2 regions of the Bacillus sp. NPDC094064 genome follow, and region 2 is predicted to be linked to the other one. Evidence: riboswitches for the same ligand, from Rfam matches in the RefSeq annotation. Region 2 holds a riboswitch; the other holds the start of a gene.
The links. A riboswitch is a leader RNA that binds a small molecule or an ion and turns the genes downstream of it on or off. The one in region 2 is predicted to bind cyclic di-AMP.

Region 1: another riboswitch for cyclic di-AMP. It lies ahead of ACQKNI_RS16620 (hypothetical protein); the one in region 2 lies ahead of ACQKNI_RS14740 (APC family permease).

Annotation. Positions count from the first base shown of each region.
Region 1 covers NZ_JBNNUI010000007.1:12,172-15,588, reverse strand. The annotation lists gene kdpA (potassium-transporting ATPase subunit KdpA) at 1-636, opposite strand, end outside; gene kdpF (K(+)-transporting ATPase subunit F) at 656-736, opposite strand; gene ACQKNI_RS16630 (hypothetical protein) at 733-837, opposite strand; cyclic di-AMP (ydaO/yuaA leader) riboswitch at 931-1,076, opposite strand; gene ACQKNI_RS16625 (hypothetical protein) at 1,336-1,566, opposite strand; gene ACQKNI_RS16620 (hypothetical protein) at 1,583-1,969, opposite strand; cyclic di-AMP (ydaO/yuaA leader) riboswitch at 2,063-2,210, opposite strand; gene thiD (bifunctional hydroxymethylpyrimidine kinase/phosphomethylpyrimidine kinase) at 2,742-3,417, opposite strand, start outside.
Region 2 covers NZ_JBNNUI010000006.1:8,807-12,223, forward strand. The annotation lists gene panE (2-dehydropantoate 2-reductase) at 1-736, shown strand, start outside; gene ACQKNI_RS14735 (hypothetical protein) at 799-927, opposite strand; cyclic di-AMP (ydaO/yuaA leader) riboswitch at 1,068-1,214, shown strand; gene ACQKNI_RS14740 (APC family permease) at 1,359-3,185, shown strand.

The sequences.
Region 1 (3,417 bases), on a different contig from region 2:
ACGTAAAATACTTTGCTTCGCACCATCAATTGTTTGTGCTGTAACCGCCCCATCTAACGTTTGCGGTACACCAAGTGCAACAAAGACTAGTGCTGCAATAAATGCGATAGGAAGAAACACTCTCGTTAATGCTCTCGTAAAATCAACGAAAAAGTTACCGAGTTCTTTTCCAGCAAGCCCTCTTATAAATGCCATAACAAGCGCTAACGTCGTTGCTGGTGCCGCAAACATTAAAAACGTAATCCCAATTAATTGCGATAAATAAGATAAACCATTTTCACCGCTGTAATGTTGTAAGTTTGTATCAGCCATAAAACTAATCGCTGTATTAAAAGCGAGCGTAGGCTCCATCCCTTCAATATGCGCTGGATTTAGTGGCAATACCCCTTGTAATCTAAAAATGAAATATACAACAACAATCATAAATCCATTTAATAAAACTAATGATAATGCGTACTGTTTCCACGTTTGATTGTATGCTTTTACACCCGTAATTTTAAAAATAAGTTTTTCAAAAGGCCCGAATACTTTATCTAGCGTCTTACTCCCCTGAAAAGCTTTTTCTAAATAAATCCCCGTTGGCTTTGCTACTAAAATAAACAAGAGCATCGTAATAACGACTGCAATCCAAATCATAATGAATGATTCCCCCTAATTAAAACTTCTCTGGATTTAATAATGCATATACTAAATACACCGTAATCGCTGCGACAATAACTGATAAGGCAATCATCATGATGGCTTTCCTTCCTTCACAACTTTATCTGACCAACTTGCAAGACTCACCATCGATGCAACTAATAGAATAAACGTCCCGATCATTACAACATCTAACATAGCTACCCCTCGCTTTTGTTAAAATTTACCATCTAGTTATCAAAAAAGAACACTAAGCTCTACTTAGTGTTCTAAACGAACAACACAAAGTAAACCTCCTCTCTAAACGCTTACGAGGTTAGCTGTCGGATTCGGGCCTAAAGAGTAGCCCTACTTTCAAAACTGAAAGATTCACCCCAAGTGACGATGCACAAAATTGGTTCCCCCGCTCCATTTCTGGAACTCAGCGATTTTAGGTTTTTTTGGAAATTTTATGAATGATTTATGAGAGTAAATATACTCCTCTATATTTCACTTGTAAAGAGCTAAATTACTGAAAATAAGAAAAAATCCATCTATTTAAACGCTTACATTTGGTATTATTAATATTCTTTCATCTGTTTTCTCGTCTTTTCTTTCTTTTTCACAGAAATAACCTTTTAACTACGAAAGAAAAGAGCGAATAACATGAAGTGCATAGCTTGTCGCACTTAGCATTCGCTCTTTTTTATTCACTATTTATTCTCCTCGTAAAAATGTACGCAAATTTCTCCCGCGAATATAAACTTGTGACAATTCTGCATGGAGCTGCTCATATTCGATAACATCTGCTTTTAAATATAAAGCGTCTTTTGATGGCAATATGATATAGGGCCTTGGAAAAATAGGGTCGAGCACAACTAATTCTTGAACTCGATCTACCGATACCGCCCAACGATTCGCTATATCTCCTAGCAACAAAACCTTCATCTTCTTTTCCCCCACCCTATTCAAAAAATAAAAAAGAAATATTATCACAATTCGTAAACACGACAAATGTAGCTCCAATTATTTCATAGAGCCTCGCTGGATATCGTTTATTCCTTGTAACAACAGTAATAGGTGCTTGAAAAGAAAAGCGAATGTGTTCTGTAAAGAAACTAATGATTGGAAGCTCATCCCCTAGTAAAATCACCTTCTTAATACACTCACAAATACTAGTAAAATCCTGCCCCTTACTACAACTATACGTCCAATCAAACCCACAATTCCTCACTTCAGCCGCTATCTCTTCATTTGCTGTAAAAATAATTAGCTCATGTTGAAAGGCTACTAAATCTATTAAACTATTTACCTTGCTTTCTTCTCCAACACAAATAAGTGTTAGTTCCATGTACCTCATCCTCCTTAGCATAAAAGAACTCAAACGTAGATTGATATTCCCCTATACTAATCGGGCCGATGAAGTGATGTATCCATCCTGGCACCGTCCTCTCTCAAGACGCTTACGAAGTTAGCTGTCGGGTTCGGACTTTGAGAGTAGCCCTACTTGCAAAACTGAAAGATTCACCCCAAGTGACACTGCACAAATTGGTTCCTCCGCTCCATACATTTGGACTCAGCGTATTACAAAAAATGTATTCTGGCTGATATATTACTCTTGTATTTGGAAAAAGTAAACAGGAGAAATCTCCTCAAAATCAAGTTTTTTATTGTTAAACATTATAAATATTTACACTCAATAGGAATTTTCATTAATCGTATTGTAATAATACTAAGTAAAGAAATGATTAAAAATTAAAGATGAAATGAGGATGGTATATGACCGAGGATAAAAAGAAAAATTTTATTCAAATAATAACTATTCTAGGCAATTCGTCACTAATAATTCTAGCGATTTTAGTTACTATTCCTAGTTATACTGAATTCCGTACTACATTAGAAATCATTTTTTTAATTTCTTGTTTGTTATTAATTTATAGTAAACACTTAAGTAATAATAAGAAAGCTATGATTCCCTATGTTATATTTTTCATATTAATATCATCACACCTTTTATATACTTTACTCATCTAAAGGACACATGTAAGCCAATCATATTTGCTAACATATATTAAAAATCATTAATAACCCGTGGGGATATAGCCCCACGGGTTAAATTTTCACTATGCTTGTGTTTTATTCAACTTATACGCAAAATGATTCGTCGGTCCATGACCACTGCCAATATTCAACGGCACTTCAATTGCTATACTAATAAATCGTTTTGCTTCTTGAACTGCCTCTTCGATTGAATGCCCTTTCGCAAGTCCTGCTGTAACTGCTGAAGCAAATGTACAGCCACTTCCGTGCGTTTGTTTCGAAGGAATTCGTTCACTTCTAAATTCAATAAACTCTTCTCCATCAAAAAGTAAATCAATTACTTCATTACCTTGATATTCCGCATGTCCGCCCTTCATAAGCACGTATTTAGCACCTAATTCGTGCAATATCTTCGCAGCTTCCTTACTATCTTCAATATTATGAATCTCCATCCCAGTTAACACTTCTGCTTCAGGAACATTTGGTGTTATAACAGTTGCTACTGGTAATAAATATTCTTTTAATGCTTGCACTGCTTCTTGTTGTAATAGTGATGCTCCACCTTTTGCAATCATAACAGGATCTAACACAATATTATTCCAGCCAAATTTCTTAATCTGTTCTGCCACAATTTGAATAATTTCACTACTAAACAACATTCCTAGTTTCACAGCATCTGGTGTTAAATCCGTACCAATTGAATTCAGCTGTTCCGTAATACCTTCTAACGGAACAGGATATACCCCTTGCACACCAAGC
Region 2 (3,417 bases):
GATTTTATTCTCAACAAAGGCGTATCATTTAAACGATGCGATTATAGATGTAAAGCCGTTTGTAGGTGAAAATACCGTAATAATTCCATTGCTAAATGGTATTGCTCATTTATCATTGTTACAAAAGGAATTCGGCGATGAAAAAGTAATTGGGGGTCTATGCTTTATCGAGACGACGTTAAATGATCAAGGTGAAATTGTACAGACTAGTACTGCTAACAGACTTGTATTTGGAGAAATTAAGCCTCAAGATTCAGCGAGGATAGAGCGTATTTCTAAAGCTTTTGCAGGTACGAAATCTAGTTTTGTTTTAAGTGAAAATATTACGCAAGATATGTGGCAGAAATATTTATTTATTACTGTAATGTCAGGTGTGACAACATTAATGCGTGCGCCGATAGGACCGATTCGTGAAAGCGAGGGTGGTCGTGATTTTATCCGAAACTTATTTGAAGAATCTGTACAAATCATGAGGGCGTTAGGAGCTCCAGTAAAGGAAAATATTGCCCAAGAACATATGAAAACGATCGATAAAATTTCGTATGATATGAAGTCATCGATGCAGCGAGATATGGAAAAAGGTTCATTCATTGAAGGGAAACACTTGCAAGGATATTTACTGGATTTAGCAGAGCAATTTTCTATAAAAGCACCATTATTAGGCGCTGTATATCAAAATTTAAAGGTGTATGAAGAGATAAGCTTTAGTAAGGCTGTAATAGAATTAGATGTATGAAAAAATAAAAAAGATAGCAATATATAAGTGTATTGCTATCTTTTTTGTTTTTGTATGGCAAATTATTTGTTTCTTTTCGTTCTATCTGTCAAATTTATTTCCTGTTCACGTTTACCGTATAACTGATTAATTTCATTTGCTACTGCATCTAAATATGAATCGGAAAAAATAGGCTTCTTTTCTTTAGACATATGGGTCTCCTTTGCGGATTTTTTAGTATTCATTATGTATATTTATCGGTGGATTATACACAATCATTTTAATTATTTTCTTTTTGAAAATTTTTGTTTACTTTTTGAAAATAAAGGAGTATTATAATCCACAGTTTCAATTTTCTAAATCGCTGAAACCGCATGGTACGGGGGACCCGTTTTTATGGATTAATACATAATCCAATGGGGTGAATCCTTGAAAAAGGTAGGGCTACTCATAGGCCCGAATCCGACAGCTAACCTCGTAAGCGTTATATTGAGAAGGAAGGTGGAGCTTGTGCGACAAAAAAAATAATGTCTACAAGTCTATTTCGTTATGGCTTGTAGACATTTTTTGTTTTCTGAAGAAATAGTTTATGATCTGTAACTAGCAGAAAATTTCGTACAAAATTATTGGAGAGTGGACAGCAGTGGTTTCATCTATCAAAAAGTTTTTAATTGGAAGGCCGTTAAAATCAACAGAGCTTGGAGAACAAAAGCTTAATAAAACGAAGGCGCTAGCAATTTTGTCTTCTGACGCATTGTCATCGGTTGCATACGGCCCAGAGCAAATATTAATCGCGCTAGCGGGTCTTGGCGCAGTAGCTTATTGGTACTCCATCCCGATTGCTATAGGGGTATTAGTATTACTAACAGCTCTTATTTTATCTTATCGACAAATTATTTTTGCTTATCCTCATGGCGGAGGCGCGTATGTTGTATCAAAAGAGAATTTAGGGATGAATCCAGGCTTAATAGCAGGAGGGTCTTTATTAGTCGATTATATTTTAACGGTCGCAGTAAGTGTATCTGCAGGTACAGATGCGCTCACATCTGCCTTTCCTAGCCTACATGCACATAATGTAATTATTGCAATTATATTTGTAATACTAATTACCATTTTAAATTTAAGAGGGGTAACTGAATCAGCTTCCATTTTGGCATATCCTGTTTATTTATTTGTTTTAGCATTATTTATATTAATTGGTGTAGGGGTATACAATATTTTAACTGGTCACGTTTCACCTACGCTACATTCACCGATTGGAACACCGGTTGCGGGAATTAGTTTGTTTTTACTGTTAAGAGCATTTGCATCAGGTAGTTCAGCTTTAACAGGGGTTGAAGCAATTTCAAACGCAATTCCAAACTTTAAAGATCCTGCACCTAACAATGCAGCGAAAACATTGCTTGCAATGGGGGCATTACTTGCAGTTTTATTTTCAGGAATTGTTTTCTTAGCTTATTATTATGGAATTTCCCCAAGTAAAGAAGTAACAGTTGTTTCACAAATTGCTGAACAAACATTTGGACGTAATTTCATGTACTATTTCATACAAGGTACAACAGCTTTAATATTAATTCTTGCTGCTAATACAGGGTACTCTGCATTTCCTTTATTAGCGGTTAACCTTGCAAAAGATAAATTCATACCGAGAATGTTTACGATTAGAGGAGACCGCTTAGGTTACTCAAACGGTATTATTATACTTGGAATCGCTTCGATTATTTTAATTGTAGCTTTCCAAGGACAAACAGAACATTTAATTCCGTTATATGCAGTCGGTGTATTTATTCCATTTACACTTTCTCAAACTGGAATGGTATTAAAGTGGCTTCGTGAAAAGCCTGAAGGATGGGCTTTGAGATTAACGGTTAATTTAATTGGGGCAGTCATTAGTTTTATCGTAATGAGCATGTTCTTTTTAACTAAATTCGCACAAGTTTGGTCGATTCTTATTTTCTTACCTGTTATCATCTTCTTATTCCATCGAATTAAGAAGCATTACGATGCAGTGGGCGATCAATTAAGTTTAAAAACTTGTGAGCGAATTGTTCCGATTGAGGGAAATGTAATTGTCGTTCCTGTAGCAGGCATGACTCATGTAGTAGAAAATTCTTTGAACTATGCGAAGGCTCTTTCTGCAGATCAAGTTATCGCTGTATATGTTGCTTTTGACAGAGAAGAGGAAAAGAAATTTGAAGAGAAATGGAAGAAGTGGCAACCTGAAGTAAGGCTTGTTACATTGCATTCTCATTATAGAAGTATTATTCAGCCGTTAACCAAGTTTATTGATACAGTGCAATATAAAGCGAGTGAATCAAATTACCGAGTTACGGTCGTTATACCACAGTTCATTCCGAAAAAAGGTTGGCATAACATTCTTCATAACCAGTCTAGTTTACTCATACGTGCGTATTTACTCTATAAGCGAAATGTTGTTATTACGACAGTTCCATATCATTTGAAAAAGTAAGGGTGTTTTTTAAGGATAGCTTCACGAAAGTGAAGCTATCCTTTTTGTGTATATGCTATGCATAATTGCATACACACTTAAAAATTATATTAACATAATTTTATTTATTGTAAGCAAGTAGAGTTTTCTGTTGTGATATATGGATATTTCAATTGAGAAAATGAATCGAATTTTATTTTGGAATAAGGACATGAGAGCTTGAAAATAAAGGGAATGAAAATACTTCTTTACG